Regions from separate parts of the Alteromonas sp. KS69 genome, predicted to be linked through region 4. Evidence: predicted binding sites of a transcription regulator. Region 4 holds the regulator's gene; each other region holds the start of a gene.
What was found. Region 4 encodes sigma-54, which starts transcription at its own class of promoters, with help from an activator protein. Its sites were predicted from a motif close to GTTGGCACGNNNNTNGNNT; they were not measured.

Region 1 (4,501 bases), on a different contig from region 4:
CCATGCAACAGCAGTACGGTCAAAAGCTTCTGATTTGTTTGTCTCAAGTAGAATCTCTTGCGGAAGAGTCCCTTGCAGAAGAAGCTAAGCAACAACAGGCGACAAGTACGCCTTCTGAACCAGCAACAAATGGACAAGAGGATAAAGAGAACGGGCTAACAGAACAAACTGCTGAAGCGGCCAAAGCTGTAAACACTGATGCAACTGAAAGTGTATCTGTTGAAGGAGACGCTGTTCAAAATGGCACCGATCAAAATGATGACGTTAGCCATAAAGCCCCAGAATCAATCGAAGCCGAATTTAAAGCGTTAAGTGAAAAGTATCACGACTTACGCAATGAACTTATTTCAGTACCAAGCGCCCTTAATAAGCGCTGGCATGCAGCTTCCCGTGTTTTCAGTCAGAAAAAACAAGCTAAAAAAGCAGAAGTAGACCAGGCGCTTCGTCAGTGCAGAAAGCAAATCAGTGTGATAGATAACTTAATCGCCCAAGGTAAGTACCGCGGGGCTATTACTAAGTTTGAAAAGTTATCTGCAAGCTTTGAATCTATGCCTGAGAGTGTTAAGAAACAATTGGCTAAGCGTTTTGAGAAAACTGCCGAAGATATTGCTCACCTTGAAGGCTGGCAAGATTATATCGCGGCCCCTAGAAAACCTGCACTGGTAGAGGAAGCGCAGACATTAGCTTCAACTCCCGTCGAAGATATAAAACAGCGTGGTGAAGCCATTCGTTATCTTCGTCAGCAGTGGCTTTCGTTAGGCGCTGGCAGCGACGATGACGCGCTTCAGAATGCTTTCGACGCCGCTTTAGAACTTGCGTTTCAGCCTTGTCGCGAGCATTACGCTGCATTGGATGCTGAACGAGAGAAAGCGCTTAAAGCTCGTCAGTCATTAATTGAACAAGTTGCTGCCATCGATTTGTCACAGGACGAAGCGGTGCTGGCTAAACTGTACGATAGAACCGTTAAGCAGTGGCATGAGTGTGGTCAGGTTGAAAAGCGTGAATACGAGTCGTTAAAGCAACGGTGGAACAAAACCATCAGCCCGCTGCAAACCAAAGTGAACCAGTGGCATGCGATGAATAAAAAAGCGAAGCAGCAACTCGTTGCGCAAGCATCAGCGCTGTTAGCAGAGGAAGATATTGCTAGCGCCACTGAAACAGCGCAGCAGCTTCAACACAGTTGGAAAGCCATAGGCCATGCCGGTAAGCGTGATGAAAGCCGATTGTGGCGTGAGTTTCGCTTAGCAAACGATGCATTATTCGGACGCTTAAAAGAACAACGTAAGGCGCAGTCATCAGCATTTGATGAAACCTTTAATACCCTTTTTACTCTATTAAATGGCATTGACTCGGAGTCTGATGAATCGACGATTGCTACTTCAATACAGGATATTGAAGCACGTGCGAAAGCGTTGCCTGGTGCAATGCGTGCTAAACTCGATAAGAAAATAACCGGTATTCAAAAGCAGCAGCAAACACGCGCTCAGCAGCGCCAGGTTCGCAAAGTACAGCAGCGTGCTCAATCGGCTATTTCAGTGTTAAGTGAGAGCCTGCGAGCAGGAGACTTTACTAACATCAGTGATGATGACGCTGACATGCTTAAAAAGCGATGGAAGTCCGCACTGTCTAAGCCTACACCTGTTCAACAAAGTCGTCATTGGTTAACGGTGGCGTTAGAAGCTGCTACTGATTTACCTAGCCCTGAGAGCGATAGCAGCATGCGAACCAATGTGCAGCTAGCCATGATGACAGCGAAACTAGAGAAGGGTGAGAGCCTGTCTCCAGCGCAGTTGTTAGAAGATTGGATTGCGCATGGGAAAGTTGATGACCAAGAAACGCATTTACTTGAACGAATAGTCAATGTATTGGATAACAATCCAGAGGTGGTTGCTTAAGATGAAAAGCCAAGTTGAATTTGGTTTTGCCAGTGAGATGACGGCATATCGTTTTATCAACACGGTTAAACACATGGATGTTGATTCACTTGTCGTGAAGTTTGGACGAAGTGATCGTCACGTGTTGGTATCTTACCGGTATGCGGTAGATGAATTTGATAGAACGCTATCAGAATTAGACGATTTAGCGCGAGAGCTTGGCGGCGAAGAAGTATAAAAAGAAGTATAAAAAAAAGCTGATGGACAATGTCCATCAGCTTTTTTCGTGATAAAGCGTGTATTAACAGTCTTTATCTTCGGCGTCTGCGCCTTCTTTAACATCTTCACAAGCATCTTCTACTGCGTTGCCTGCATCTGTTACAATTTCGTCTAGCTCTTCGCCTGCATCTTCTGCGTTGTTATCACCGCATGCGGCAAGTGTAAGTGCAAATGTACCAGCTGCTAAAAGTTTCAATAATGATTTCTGTGAGATCATGTCCATTCTCCTGTTTCCTAAAAGTATCTAAAAATATCTAAATGTGTGGTAAATCTATGCTCGTGGTGACCGACCGCGTAAGGCATTCGCGACTAGTGAAATGACTAGTAAAGCGATAAACACAAAGAATAAAAATTGTGCGATACCTGTTGCTGCACCTGCGATGCCGCCAAAACCAAAAACTGCTGCAATAATGGCGATAATGAAAAAAGTAATTGCCCAACCTAACATAGCTAAATCCTCTTTTTGCTCCGTTACTGACATAGGTATTAATGCGAACTCCGTGCCTTAATGTTAAGTCTATGATTTATATTTATTTTATATTAAATTCCACTGCTTTTGACCGATAATGTATTCGTTGGCTAAACAAGGTTTACAGAGCATTTGCACTTTTTACATGGCGGGAGGCATAGTAAGCAAGGCAGCATTCCCGATTTGCAAATGCTACTATCAATTTCTAACAATCGTAATTTTAAAGGGCGCAAAATGGCGAAAACTCACTCCGCATTTATAGGTTTGATGCAACGGGCAAGAAACGTGAAACGATGGCCTTTAATGGCACAGTTTCAAGAGGAGATGTTGTCTACACACATCTACGAAGCCTCTATGGTCGCTCACATGTTAGGTGCAATAGCGGCGGATGTGTTCAACGAAGCGGTTGATCCCGATCGAGTCGCTGCCATGGCTATTTTCCATGAAGGTAGCGAGATTGCTGGTATGAGTGATATTCCAAGTCCTGTAAAGTACCACGACCCTGAAACCACTGCAGCCATAAAAAAACTCGAGCGTAGGTTTGAGGCAATGCTGATACAAACCTTGCCTGAGCCCCTACAGAAGCGCTACCAGCCATTAATAGAACAAGATAAAGATGATATTCATGTACGGCTTGCTAAAGCCGCTGACGTGTTATGTGCGTATCTAAAATGTGATTATGAGTTGTCAAAATCCAATTCAGAGTTTTCAAACGCTATGTATGAAATGGAAGTGCAATTGAAACAATACCGAGAGAGGTTTCAGTCAGTAGAGTACTTTTGTAAAGTCTTCTTAGAAGATGCCAAGGGGACCTTGGATGAACAAACCAAAGATCTTGATTGGGTAGAGCGAGCCAACACATTGCATTTAGATTCTGAGCAAAGTTAAATAAAGCAATGTGCGTTGTAAACAAAAATGACCGCCATTTGGCGGTCATTTCATCAAAAATTAATTTTTTGAAGCGCCTACTTAACCTTATCTACTTGGTCAGCGAGAATTTCTGTAACAGATATAGCGTTCTTTCCCAAACTACTTTGGGTATTGCTCATTCTTACCAGAACAGAGAAATAAATGTCGTTAATCTGTGTCTGCGTCACCGTGTTTTGCCCTTGACCCGGTGCAGGTTCTGCCACCTCGGTACATCCTGACATGGTACATTGCTGATTAGTTGCAAATGGTTGGGGCTTATCTGTATTGTGGGTGACTGCTCTGGCCATAACGGGTTTTTTATCCACGTCGGTTTTGATAACAGCCAACCATTCATAGTTATGTTTGTTAGCGAGTTCAGCGGCTCGGCGTAATGCGAATTGCTGAATAATATCTGCTGGAGTGCGATCTGTAGCTTTAAATAATACTCGGTATTCATTGTCGGTTAGTTGAACGCTAGAATACCCATAGCCCTCCTTAGTGACCGCAGATTTGTAGGGTGTGGGCGAGGCGACAGGTGTAGTAGTACAAGCGGTAACAAATAAACTGCATGCTAAAGCCGCTATTTTCATTTTTATTGGTAAGCGCATGGTAATTCCTAGTATTAATTGTAGTGACTATTATTTTAGGAACGAAAGTGCGGTGGTGCGCACAAAAGTCATAATAGCTTGATTTCTTTTGCTCTTTGGAGCGTCAGTATTTATACCTTTGTAAGCCCCAGCAGCAACAATACCCAATAATACTTCAGGTTTGCCCATAAGCAGACGACAATCTCGCTTAGCCTCTTCAAATGATTCTTCAGCATGATGTTTTTGGGCTAAATAATTATGCTGGCACTGCCTGATATCCTCTAAGTTCTTTTTCAGAAAAATATTCATGATAAGTGCTCCTTAGTTTTACGCTGATTGACGGCAATCCCGTAATGAGTTTGCTGCTACTTGGTTAAAGACTG
Region 2 (4,501 bases), on a different contig from region 4:
CTTTTTATTATCAATGGCCTCTTTATTGTCTCTACTTTGCAACCAGCTATTCAACAGTATAGCTAAAGGATCGTTTGGTGTATCTTCAATAATTTCATCAACAAACAACTTTGCGGTATCGTAGTCTTTGGCTTCCAAATACAAATCAACTAAATTACGAAGTGCAATAGGATCGTTTCGATTAAAGGTAAGCGCTTGTTGTAAATTAGCGGTTGCGGCATCTTTATCGCCCTGGCGGTAAGCTAATTGTCCTTTTAATCTCCACGAAATAGCGTTTTCTGGCTCGATGGAAATAGCGTTCTGTATTAGTTGGTTGGCTTCAACTAATTCTTCGTTTTGCAAAGCAATAGAGGCTAGCCCGTTTATCGCCGGCACAAAATTAGGTGAAGAGGCCACAATCGTATTGTAATCTTTTAGCGCACATTCATTATCTTCTAGTCGAATGCACGCGGTAGCTCTTATCAGTAACCATTCCCGCTCAGCGTCACCAGATAACTTGTCCACATCGGTGAAATCGACGATGCTTTGATACTTGTTCATGAACAGCCAGGTATTACCCAGTAACTCAGCCAATAAATTTATATCGGCGCCCATTTCTAGCGCTTCTACAAATTCCAATTCAGCTGCGTTTAAATAACCGTTAATAAGTAAAATTTCACCCATCAACATTTTTGCAGCAAGGTTTTCGGGATCTTTTTGTAAGCTGTTTTTTAGGTGTATATAGGCTTCATCGTAAGCCGTCTCGTTAAAAGCTGAGAGTGCTTTTTCATAATCTTCAGAAGTTGTTGCGAAACTATTGAATGCAAAAAATGAGGTTGCGATAGCCGAGACAAGGGCTTGCTTGAAAAAACCTTTCTTATTATTAACCAAATCCATAATTACCTTAAAATATTACCCAGCTACAAGCTTAAAAATAGCATAAAAAAAGGTGGCCTAAGCCACCTTATAAAGATACGTGTTTTCTCTGCGTTTTAAAACAATTAAACGCGACGCTTACGGCGGTAAGCAAGAAGACCAAGACCTATACTCATCAGCGCTAATGCACCTGGCTCGCTAACTGGTGTTGGAGCCGGCGGTGGTGTTGTAGATTTTTGAATCGCTAGGTCAAGAGAAGAAAGCTTAAAGCCTACTCCGTGATAAGTGCTTGAACTATCATCAAAAACAGTATTATATGCACCGACTAACCAGTATTTTGCAGAATTCGTTAACGTCGTAAATTTAGATTCATACAATTTTGTTGAACTATCTCTACTGCCTATACCAAAGTGACCTAGTGTACCCGCAACAATAGAACTTGAAACACTAGCCCATGTTGACTCTACGCTATCGCTAAACGAATTAATGTCACTTAACCCCGCAACAGTCACCTCTTTGGTTCCATTATTTCCATTTACCCAAGAAAATGATGATCCCTGAAGAGTCACGTCTTCACTAAAACTCAGTAAAAACATATCGAAATCATCTTTACCTTTATCATTGTAATTATCAGCCGAATGACTATCTCCACCCCACGAATAATCGTCATTCAAGATGCCATAACCGACGTTGCCGTATTCGCTCCAGCCTTTGATGTCGCCTTGGTCTAATTTTGTATCTTCAGACGAAGAACTGCTTAAGTTCCCTGTGTCCGACCATGCTGTAATACCGACATAAACATCTGTTCCATCAATGTTGATCACAGAACCATGTGAGGCAGATGGAGTTAAAGTTTGAGTAATTCCATTTTCAGAAAGAGAATAGGTTGCTTCACTGAGACTATCATCAGCCAGAACGTTTCCGGTCAATAATACAGCTACGCTAAACGCAAAACTTGTTAAGCCTTTCATATGTTTCATTACCACTAATATTTACCATAATAATAGTTAGTAAGCATTTACTGTGCCATTTGTTATGTCGTTGATTTTTTTATAATTTAATGATGTTGTTTTTATGGTAGTAAAAAAAGCTGACAGGTACAACCACTTGTCAGTGATCTAAAGTCTAATAACTTTAAATGCTTTTCTTACGGCGCCACATCACAAATAATGAACATGCCATAAGCAGTCCTAGCGTACCTGGCTCAGTAACTTCTGTAGGGGCGGGGGGCGCTTGTGTCTCAGTTTTGGAAAAACCTATGTTAGCAAGTTTGAATGCATCGTTACCTACATACCCGCCTATGTTACCGAAAACGGTATTATAAGCGCCAACAAGCCAATACTGAGAAGATTCAGTAAAGGTAAAGTCGGCGCGGTGATCTAGCGTTTCACAGTTCTCTATATCAAAAGATGCTGACGTCAATGCATCTGCAACTATATCGCTCCAAGTATTAACCCCGGAAGTCAGCGTTGAAGTGTTTCCTAATGCTGCAACAGATATTTGACTGTCGTTACTGTCATATAGCCAAGAGAAACTTGCACCGGTTAAGGTTACAGCTTGGTCGAAAGAAAGAAGTACGAAGTCGTAGTCTCTCTCAACATTGGTTGTCCCGCTTCTGTACGCAGCGTTACTACCTTGATAATTGTAATTCAGGTTATCTATGGCGTGATCAGAGTTACCGCTGTAAATTGCTTCGTCGTTGTTGGTAACACCATAGGCCCATTGATTAGATATTTTCTCTAAATCTGCACCTACTACGGTTTCGTTGTAAACACCCTGAGTATCAGAAAAGGCGGCAAGTGATATACTGACACCATCTATGCTGATATTTGAGTCGTTGGCATTTGTACTTTGATAGACCCCGTCTTCTACTAAATCATAAGTATGCTCACCCAACGCAGAATTACAGGATGAGTTTTGGTTGCTACTACTATTAGAACTACCGCTACCGCAATAAGAATAATTGTGGTTGTTGTGATAGGTAGCTTGCGCATTGCCAGCAACGAAGATTGCTGTGGTTGATGAGAATAAGAGTAGCGATGGTAGTACTACTTTTTTAAATAAACTGCGCATGGCGGTGTTCCTTATAAACCCTAATTGGGCTTGGGCGCGAATACCTCTTCTTACTGAGCAGAAGTACAACTTTTAAGGCGGCGTAAAAGGTATCGCTAGTTTCAACATGGATTTGTATGATAACTGAACGGTGAGCTAAAAAAGGTATGTGGGCGTATACCTAGTTATTAGATAAGTTTGCGCATGTAAACTTAAACCAAGTCGCACACTATTACTTATAGATAACGCATACGTAGAATTTACTTTGCTAGGCGTTAAACAATATCTATGAAATAATTGCTGCATTACATATAGAAGTATGAGGACTTATGTCTGAACAAAAGCGAAAAGGGATTTATCTTCTTCCCAATCTATTAACCACTGCGGGTCTATTTTCAGGCTTTTTTGCAGTAGTGTCTTCAATGACAGGAAGATTTGAAGCAGCAGCGGTAGCTATATTTGTTGCTATGGTTTTTGATGGATTAGATGGCCGGGTTGCGCGTATGACGAATACGCAAAGCGATTTTGGTGCTGAATATGACTCAATGGCCGATATGGTGTCATTTGGTATGGCGCCGGCGTTAGTGGCATACAACTGGGGCTTAACTGAGCTCGGTAAGTTCGGTTGGTTAGCTGCCTTTGTTTATGTGGCAGGTGCTGCCCTACGTTTAGCGCGATTTAATACGCAAGTTGGTATTGCCGATAAACGCTTCTTTCAAGGCTTGGCTAGCCCAGCAGCAGCAGCAGTAGTTGCTGGCTTAGTCTGGGTAGGCGTTGAATATGATGCTGTAGGTACAGACTACGGAATTGTAGTGGCGTTAGTCACTGGTTTCGCTGGCCTACTAATGGTGAGTAACTTCAAATACAATTCATTCAAAGAATTGAATTGGCATGGGAAGGTTCCTTTCGTAGGGCTGCTTATTGTGCTACTTATATTTGTGGTGGTAGCAACAGAGCCTGCTTTGGTACTCTTTATTGTGTTTTCTCTTTACGCGCTTGCTGGCCCAATCAATACATTTAGAACCGTCGATAAAGTTACATTGAACGACGTAGTAGGTGAGCAAGAAGAAGATGCAGACTTTGATGCTAATAGTGCGACCGATACTGTCGATAGTAGCGAAGGGCAGCAAGACAAAGAGTCGTCTAATAAAGTGTAAAAACACGCCTCTCAGTCATTAATAGTGATGAGTTAGTTGTATTAATATACCAAACGACTAAAAAGCGACCTTCTAGGTCGCTTTTTTTATGAATTATCAAAAAGAGGTTGACCTTGCCTCAGAAATCTCTAGAATGCGCATCCGCTTCGACAGGAAAGTGAAATAACTTACACTGACAAAGCAAGTCACTACAACCTGAAAGGTAGTACTGGCAAGGTTTACAAGGAAATGCTTTTGAAATTAATTTTCTGAAAGTGTTGACATGAAAACCGAAGCGCGTAGAATGCGCGCCTCGCTTTAAGGAGTTGGTAACAACACTGGAAAAGCAGTTTTCATTAACTCTTTGGAGTTAACAACGGTTCGAAAAGAAATTTACGAAAAACGTTGACACTGAAAACGAAACGCGTAGAATGCGCATCCGCTTCGAAGAGAAGCGC
Region 3 (4,501 bases), on a different contig from region 4:
TCATGTAAGCGTCAATATTTTGCGCAATGTCACCCTTATAAAAAGCATCTCGCCCGCCGGTGGCAATTTTTTCGTAGGTTACCGCGAGACCAGGGTTCTTAAAAACATCCCCTTTTTTGGGGACTTTCCCATTAATAAGAAACGTTTCTGCAAACCCATCGTAATGACCTATTCTTTCGTTGTTCATTGCTAAATAATAAGCAACCAGTTCAGAAACAGGAAAGCCATTTTTGGCATATTCAATGGCCGGCGTGAGCAACGCTGTCATAGGTAACTTGCCAAACTTTTCATGTAGCATAAACCAGCCATCTACGGCCCCAGGCACAGACACAGGCAGTGGCCCAAATTTAGGTATTAGCGCTAAACCTCTATCGTTAAACACTTGTTTGGTCAGCAGCTTAGGAGAGCGACCCGATGCGTTTAACCCAACTAACTTATTTTCCTTAGCATCCCATACTATTGCGAATAGATCGCCGCCTACACCTGCCCCTGTAGGTTCAACAAGCCCCAACATCGCGTTTGCAGCAATGGCGGCATCTACAGCACTACCGCCGCGTTTAAGAACATCGAGAGCCACTTGGGTAGCAAGAGGCTGGCTGGTCGCAGCCATACCATGTTGAGCAATAACTTCTGAACGACTCGCAAACGGCGCGCCGGTAACCCTATCGTACCCATAAGCCATTTGACTGACACACAGTAGTAACAAACATCGCAACAGCATGATTTACTTTCCTAATAAAAGAACAAACCTAATGTAGCATTATTGCTAACTAAGTAAATTATCAATAGTTTAGCGTTATTTTTAACTTTATGAAAAACGAAAAAAGCCCCGCAGATGCGGGGCTTAAGATTGGTGATACAGGCATTATCGTTATTATAAGTAATTTTGCCTGTTCAGACTTCCTTACGTACGGCCGTTGGTGAAGTCAGGATAAGCTTCCAGACCACATTCACTCATATCAACACCGTCGAATTCTTCTTCTTCAGTTACACGAACACCAATAACGGCTTTAATCGCTAACCAAACAACTAGGCTTACTACAAACACCCAAACAAAGATGGTAGCAGCACCAATTAACTGACCCACAATGCTTGAACCGTCGTTAGTGAATGGAACAAGGATAAGACCAAGTAAACCAACCACACCGTGAACAGAGATAGCACCTACTGGATCATCAATTTTAAGTTTATCTAACGCTACAATGCTTAGTACTACTAAGATACCACCAAGGCCACCGAATAAGGTTGCTTGTAGTGGCGTAGGCGTTGAAGGCTCAGCGGTAATTGCTACCAAACCAGCTAGTGCACCGTTAAGGGCCATAGTTAGGTCAGCTTTGCCAAACATAATGCGTGCTAAGATAAGCGCTGCAATACATCCGCCAGCGGCTGCGGCGTTAGTGTTCATAAATACAATCGCAACCGCGTTTGCACTTTCAACTGTAGCAGTAGCAAGTACTGAACCACCGTTAAAGCCAAACCAACCCATCCATAAAATGAATGTACCTAGCGTAGCAAGTGGAAGGTTAGCACCTGGAATAGCGTTAACTTTACCGTCAGCAGTATATTTGCCTTTACGAGCACCTAGTACTAATACACCAGCTAATGCTGCAGCAGCACCTGCCATGTGAACAATACCAGAACCTGCAAAGTCAGAGAAACCAAGGTCACCAAGGGTGTACATGCCAAATACAGCTTCACCGCCCCACGTCCAAGCACCTTCCATCGGATAGATGAAACCAGTCATCACAACAGCGAATGCTAAGAAAGCCCAAAGCTTCATACGCTCAGCCACTGCACCAGAAACAATAGACATTGCCGTTGCAACGAATACTACTTGGAAGAAGAAATCAGCAGAAGGTGCATACGTTGCCGCATCTTCAGCAACACCTGTTGCGCCGTCACCCATAATTCCACCAAGGAACGGGCTCCACTCGCCGCCACCATACATGATGCCGTAACCGCAAATCATATACATGGTGCTAGCAATGGCAAATAACGCGATATTTTTAGTTAGAATTTCTGTCGTGTTTTTAGCGCGTACTAAACCAGCTTCTAGCATGGCGAAACCTGCCGCCATCCACATAACTAGTGCACCGCAGATTAAGAAGTAAAAGGTATCTAGTGCATACCCGAGTTCAAATGTAATTTCCATTATGCTTTTCTCCGCAAATTAATCGTTGTGGCTTACAACGCGTCTGTGTCTGACTCGCCAGTTCGAATACGTACGGCTTGTTCAAGGTCGTAAACAAATACCTTACCGTCACCAATCTTGCCAGTCTTGGCTGCGCCAACGATGGCTTCTACCAAGCGATCTACCTGGTCGTCCTGAACGGCAATTTCCAGTTTGACTTTAGGTAAGAAATCCACTTGATATTCCGCGCCGCGGTAAAGTTCAGTGTGGCCTTTTTGACGTCCGAAACCTTTCACTTCGGTAACGGTTAGACCGTCAATTCCGATTTCTGAAATGGCTTCACGAACATCATCTAGCTTGAACGGCTTGATGATAGCTGTGACTAGTTTCATGAGTTGCTCCAGTTTTTTTAATGGTTGTTTTGCACATTTCGTGTCTTGTACAGGGAAGTAAACCAAGAGATGTGCCACAAATAATTAACGATTAAAAACAACGGGTTAACTAATACGTGATGCATTTTGTTTACATTTATCGCACCAGACTGGTGCATAGCGCCATCAATGCCCAACTTTAGAGCGCGGTGAGTTAAATTAACTGAAAATAGCGATGAAATTAGGATGGAACTAATTAGTAATGCTGCGGGTCAGTTACTAGGTATGACAATTATCACTCCTATTATAGAGCCTGAGTATGTGCCTGAACGTGCGCAGGTTTTTCATGCGAGCAAGAAGGGTAAACTCGCAAAAGGCCTACTTATCTCAACCCTTTTACACCTAATTGGGTTAGTAATAGTGATTTTCTTTACTACGTTTGAAAGCGGTGTAAAACCAGCACACAAGCCTGCACCCATTAGTGCAACCTTGTATTACCCCCACGTTAGCGTAGAAAAAACCATTACTGATGCACCTGAGCCGGTAGAAGTTACTCCTCCCGTTGTTGAGCCTAACGTACCAGAAAGCCCCAAAGCAAAAGTGACTGACACTGCCGAGCAAATAAAAGCGGTAGAGACTAAGCCAGTAGAAGCTAAACCCACAGAAGTAAAACAAGACAAGACTGCACCAAATACAGAAAGCACAATTACAGAGAACTACTCAACTGAAACACCCTTGCCTGAAGCACCCGCGCCTACGATTTCCAATACCCAAGCTACTATCAACGCCTCAACGAGGAACCAGAAAGCTGGTAGTTTAAACTTGTCTCCACGGGCCAGTGCCTCGCAATTTTTTAATCGAAGAGAGCAAGAAGAAATTGCTGAGGAAGGCTTAAGAGCGGCTGAAGCACATAGGCGGAAAATAGAAAGCCCAGATATTGTTGATACTCGAAAAGGTGAGGAGGACACGTCATATGAAGAACGACCAGTGAAAAAAGTAAATTGCTCTGGCACCACCAACAAAGCGCTTACCGTTTTAAGTGGTTTTGCCGGCGGTACCCTTGAATGTAGCAAGGGCAGCGACTACGACCGCTTTATTGAGGCTCGCGTCGCTAAAGAGCCAGTGAAAGACTAGCCGCTTAGACTCTAAGACCCTTTGAGTCCTTCTGATTAATTAGGCATTTGCCGCTTGGCGTAGACGACGTTTCATGATGAGCGCTGGCACAGCATTGCTAATTAGCGCGCCTACCATAATAAGTACAATTGCTATTGAAATGGCGGTGGACAGTGTACTTATTCCAAACAAAAATAGCGCAATACTGGAGATAACAGGTGTAGCAAAGCTTAGGCTCGCCAACAACTGGCGATTACCAAATTTAAGCCCAATATCCCACAAGTAAAACGCGCCACCTACAGGCCCAAGTCCTAGTAATATTGCACTTGCCCAAGCGTTAAATGAAAGGTCCCAATGGCTCGACTCTAGAGTTAGGTGGGAGCCCAGCGCTAGCACTGCTACTGCAATAGATATCCAGCCAATGTCTTCAACATCGCTTTTTGTGCCCGCCATAAACCACGAATAGCCCGACCAAATTAAGGCGCAAATAAATGCCAACCCGTAACCCAGTGTAAATTCGCTATTAAACTGAATGCTTTCCCCCCCTGTAACTAAAATTCCGCAACCAATAAAACCTAGTGCACCTCCAATTACAGCAAACAACCGTTGGTGCGCGTTAGCCACTGCAATACCCAGCAGTAACGGCCATAGATAGGCAATAAGACTTGCTTCAATAGGCGGTGCATAACGAAGGGCTAGAAAATAGCAAAAGTGAAATCCGAAGAGACCGCTGGTAGCCACTATCCATTGGGTAAGTGTTAGTTTAGGTAATGTAAATAACGGCTCTCGCTTAATTAATCGCTTTAAAAAAAGCAATAGCGCAGAAACTGAAAAACAGATAAAAAGCAGCTGAAAAGGCGGCACTGACGATGCGTAAACACCCAAC
Region 4 (4,501 bases):
AGGCGCAAGTAAGTCTGATTCGGCTTTTATCGATTCAGATAAAGATTTGTTGAGCTTAGCTAGCGGATGTAATCGGCGGGTTTCGCTGAAACGCTTCACCAGTACATCGTCACTCGCGTCGATGTACACAATGGTCATAGACCACGATGAGGGTAGGTAATCTAAGATCTCTACCAAGTCCGCTGGATTTTTGGGTAGGTTTCTTACATCGATACTTACCGCAACTTGGTCATATTCATCAACCACGGTATGGGTCAGAGTAGGGAGAAGGTTAACCGGAATATTATCTACGCAATAGTAACCTAAATCTTCAAGGGCACGTAGCGCAACTGATTTTCCTGAACCGGATCGACCACTGATAATAATCAGTTTCACCTGCATTTCTCCCTTTTAAAATATGGTGCAGTGCTTTTTTAGCTTAAAGCCGTAATGATGTCATCACTGGTGGAGGCCCGCCTAATGGCTTTCACCGTTTCTTTATCACTTAGCTTACCCGCCACGGTAGCGAGTGTTTGTAAGTGACCTTCTGTTTTCTCTTCTGGCACTAATAGGGCAAAGAATATATCTACGGGCTGATCGTCAAGCGCATCAAAATCGATGGCAGGGTTGCTGGTTACAATAATGGCGATAACGTGTTCTAAGCCCGGTAATCGACCGTGGGGCAGAGCAATACCATTGCCAATACCCGTACTCCCCATTCGTTCACGGGTTAGTAGACTATTTAATACACTAGCCTGATCGATGTCGGGATTATTTTTAGCAGCAATGTCGCTAATAATCTCTAGAATACGTTTTTTACTGTTACATTGAACCGCACACTCGGTGCGGTCCAAACTTACTATGGCTTGAATTTCCATACTAATATTTAGTGCTTTTTCAGCTTTTCCTTATGCTTGATAACTTGCCTGTCGAGTTTGTCGATCATGCTGTCTATCGCCGCATACATGTCTGTATTATGAGATGAAGCAAACACTTCTGCGCCGCTAAGGTGCATGGTGGCTTCGGCTTTTTGATTGAGTTTTTCGACGTTCAGGATGACATGCACATTAGATATGTGATCAAAGTGACGCTCTAGTTTGCTGAACTTAGTATCGACATAGCTACGCAAAGAATCAGTAATTTCGACATGATGACCGGTAAGGTTGATTTGCATATTTCGTCTTCCTTAAATTATCAAGGCCTTTAAATAAGGCTTTTGCGTTGGTTTGACGGCGGAATCGATAACGATTCCCGGTATTTTGCTATTGTTCGCCGGGCTACTTTAATGCCTTGTTCGGCCAACAATTGAGCAATCTTGCTATCGCTTAATGGCTTGCTGGGCGTTTCCGCTGCCACAAGCTTTTTAATTAGTGCGCGAATAGCGGTAGATGAACACTCACCACCAGATTCCGTTGCTACATGGCTAGAGAAGAAATATTTCAACTCGAAAATGCCACGAGGGGTATGCATATACTTTTGCGTGGTGACTCGTGAAATGGTGGATTCATGCATATCTACCATTTCTGCGACATCATTTAGCACCATTGGTTTCATCATTTCTGGGCCGTGCTCGAAAAAGCCCATTTGTTGCTGCACAATACAGTTTGCTACTTTCATCAAGGTGTCGTTTCTTGACTCAAGGCTTTTTATAAACCACTTGGCTTCTTGCATATGCGAGCGAATAAATTGCGAATCGCTGCTGTTTTTAGAGCGTCGGCTCATGGCAGCGTATTGTTGATTTACGCTTAATTTTGGCAAGCTGTCGGGATTAAGTTCTACTACCCAACGGCCATTCTTTTTGTTTACCGAAACATCAGGAATAACGTATTCGGGTTCTTTAGTAATTAATGCACTGCCAGGACGAGGATTCAACGTTTGCAATAAGCGCATGGCTTCACGAAGTTGATCTTCTTTCAAACGACTCTTGCGCATTAACGTACGGTAATCTTTGCTGCTCAGCAGGTCTGAGTACTCATTAATAAGCTGTCTGGCTTCGGTAAGCCATGGCGTATCGTCTGAGAACTGGCGAAGCTGCACGAGCAAACATTCTTGCGGTGTACGTGAACCTGAACCAATAGGGTCGAACATTTGAATACGTTTTAGTACACATTCAACTTCGTCCATTTCTACCAACTCTTCAACATCGTCAGAGTTTACCGATTCTAAAATCTGTTCAATGGGTACGTTAAGGTAACCAGATTCATCAATTGAGTCGATAATGGCGGTAGCAATGGCGCGGTCTGTATCTGAAAACGGGGTTAAGCGCATCTGCCAAAGCAAATGGTCTTGAATATTGTCGGTGGTTTCACCCTGAAACAATTGGTCGTCATCATTATTCGATGGGCCAGGAGCGGGGGCAGAAGAGGCCGAGTAATACTCATCCCATGTGCTGTCGATTGGCAACTCGTCGGGAAGATCGTTCTTTTCAAGCGCGTCACCAGCTTCTAATGAATCGCTAGAAGCAGTAGGAGCAGCTTCTACAGAAGGGTCGTCGCCGTCCATGTTGTTTTTCTCAACAGGGTGGTCATCACCGCCTTCTTCAACTTCTAAAAGAGGGTTTGAGTCAAGTGCTTCCTGAATCTCTTGTTGCAGGTCGAGCGTAGACAACTGCAGCAGCTTGATTGCCTGCTGCAACTGCGGTGTCATGGTAAGTTGTTGACTGAACTTTAGCTGTAAAGATGGTTTCATCTACGTCTTATTTTTAAACTCTTGTTGTGAATATACCCGTGCTTAAAACTGAAAATGACAATTCGGTTACAGTAACTATAGCCTGAATTGTTCTCCTAGGTATACATCCCTTACTTTCTGATTACTTAAAACTTGTTCTGCCGTCCCTTGCGCGATGAGTTCGCCTTGGCTCACAATATACGCTTTCTCACACACATCCAGTGTTTCTCTTACGTTGTGATCGGTGATGAGGATTCCAATTCCTCTGTCACGAAGATGTTGAATGATCTTCTTTATATCATTAACCGATATAGGATCAACACCAGCAAATGGCTCATCAAGCAAAATAAATTGCGGATCGGCTGCTAATGCTCGTGCGATTTCTACTCGGCGGCGTTCACCACCGGATAAACTCATACCCGTACTATTACGTATATGGTTGATATTAAATTCATCAAGTAGCGCATCGGCTTCTTGTTCTTGTTCTGATGAACTTAACCCTTTACGGGTTTGCAAGATAGCCATGATGTTCTCAAACACCGTCAATTTTCTAAAAATAGAGGCTTCTTGCGGCAAATACCCAATACCGCGGCGAGCACGTTCGTGCATGGGCTCGTGGGTTAATTCGCTGTCATCAATACTGATTTTGCCCTTATCTAGAGGAACTAAGCCAACAATCATGTAGAAGGTAGTCGTTTTACCGGCACCATTCGGGCCGAGTAATCCAACGATTTGCCCCGTCGATACTGATAAGCTTACATCGCGAACCACTTGACGTGCTTTATACGCCTTTGCAAGGCTCTGTGCGCTCAACGTTGCCATGATTAATTGTCGTCCGCCTTATCGTCTTCGTTATTCGATGACGCTTTACGTATTGCCTCAGGGGTAAATACGGTAGTGACTCTGCCACCTTCGCCGTCTTCGCCGCCTGTTGCAAGTAATTGTTCAGTGACCATGTCGAAGGTAATCTTGTCGCCTTGTACTTTACTGGTGTCTTGCTGTAGCTCAGCATTTCCTTGTAAAGAAATAGTTCGATTTACTACTTCATAGCGAATTTCATTGGCCTTCGCTGTGACAGGAGCACCGTCTTCAAGTTTTTGCGAATAGCTGGCTGGTTTGCCGCGAGCCACGAATATCTCTCGTCCATCACCTTCGCTGGCAATCACTTCAACTTCATCGGCATTTATCACCAAAGAACCTTGAGTAATCCGCACATCATCTTTAAACAATGAGGTTTTGTTTTTACCGTCAACGAATTGCGATTTCGAGTCAACTTTAATCGGTTTGTTAAAGTCGCTTTCAGCCGCTATAGCCACAGTAGCGAATAGGCTAACAGCGAGGCTGGTCGCTAATGCTTTAGTGGCTAGGCGAATAAATGGTTTGTACATGGTCTATTAACTCGTATTCCTGGGTACGCAAATTAGCGTTAAACCCATTGCTGTTAATCACATATTGTAAGCCACGTATTTCCACGGGCTGATCAGATGTCATTTGCTTAGTGTACAGGTTTATCTCTATAAACGCTGTGCGTATTGTTCTTACAAAGTCATCGACACTTTGGTTTTCAATAACGACATTATTTTCTAGCTGTATCAATTCGTTATTATACAAAGTGCCTTCTGTCGCGGTAACTTCCCACGGTGACTGTGCATCGTCGGTATACAATGTATATCTGGGCTTTTGGAATAAAACAAAGCCCAATTGGTCGTAATGTTCCATCGACGCTGCAAATACTTTGTGATTTAGCTGTCCTTCTTGATTATATAAGGTGGTCGTTAGGTTTTTGGCTTTATATGCAGGCTTTAATGCGTCCGGCCCTTGATCAGATTGCTGAGCAGGATCTTCGTCCATCCAA

Region 1: a site for sigma-54 is predicted at 2,643-2,661, ahead of C7Y69_RS16370 (DUF1328 domain-containing protein). Genes of this name have one in related genera too.
Region 2: a site for sigma-54 is predicted at 1,868-1,886, ahead of xdp1 (exosortase-dependent surface protein XDP1). Genes of this name have one in related genera too.
Region 3: a site for sigma-54 is predicted at 2,584-2,602, ahead of glnK (P-II family nitrogen regulator). Genes of this name have one in related genera too.

Annotation. Positions count from the first base shown of each region.
Region 1 is NZ_PYHU01000035.1:40,819-45,319, reverse strand. It holds gene C7Y69_RS16385 (DUF349 domain-containing protein) at 1-1,895, shown strand, start outside; gene C7Y69_RS16380 (hypothetical protein) at 1,897-2,112, shown strand; gene C7Y69_RS16375 (hypothetical protein) at 2,176-2,370, opposite strand; gene C7Y69_RS16370 (DUF1328 domain-containing protein) at 2,425-2,601, opposite strand; gene yfbR (5'-deoxynucleotidase) at 2,857-3,510, shown strand; gene C7Y69_RS16360 (CC0125/CC1285 family lipoprotein) at 3,588-4,139, opposite strand; gene C7Y69_RS16355 (hypothetical protein) at 4,170-4,427, opposite strand; gene C7Y69_RS16350 (hypothetical protein) at 4,484-4,501, opposite strand, start outside.
Region 2 is NZ_PYHU01000036.1:82,819-87,319, forward strand. It holds gene prsT (XrtA/PEP-CTERM system TPR-repeat protein PrsT) at 1-876, opposite strand, end outside; gene xdp1 (exosortase-dependent surface protein XDP1) at 981-1,835, opposite strand; gene xdp1 (exosortase-dependent surface protein XDP1) at 1,990-2,928, opposite strand; gene pssA (CDP-diacylglycerol--serine O-phosphatidyltransferase) at 3,237-4,064, shown strand.
Region 3 is NZ_PYHU01000017.1:140,486-144,986, forward strand. It holds gene ggt (gamma-glutamyltransferase) at 1-721, opposite strand, end outside; gene C7Y69_RS12740 (ammonium transporter) at 905-2,152, opposite strand; gene glnK (P-II family nitrogen regulator) at 2,185-2,523, opposite strand; gene C7Y69_RS12750 (hypothetical protein) at 2,749-3,636, shown strand; gene C7Y69_RS12755 (DMT family transporter) at 3,676-4,501, opposite strand, start outside.
Region 4 is NZ_PYHU01000010.1:166,814-171,314, forward strand. It holds gene rapZ (RNase adapter RapZ) at 1-375, opposite strand, end outside; gene ptsN (PTS IIA-like nitrogen regulatory protein PtsN) at 414-857, opposite strand; gene hpf (ribosome hibernation promoting factor) at 866-1,153, opposite strand; gene C7Y69_RS09220 (RNA polymerase factor sigma-54) at 1,183-2,667, opposite strand; gene lptB (LPS export ABC transporter ATP-binding protein) at 2,743-3,468, opposite strand; gene lptA (lipopolysaccharide transport periplasmic protein LptA) at 3,471-4,034, opposite strand; gene lptC (LPS export ABC transporter periplasmic protein LptC) at 4,003-4,501, opposite strand, start outside.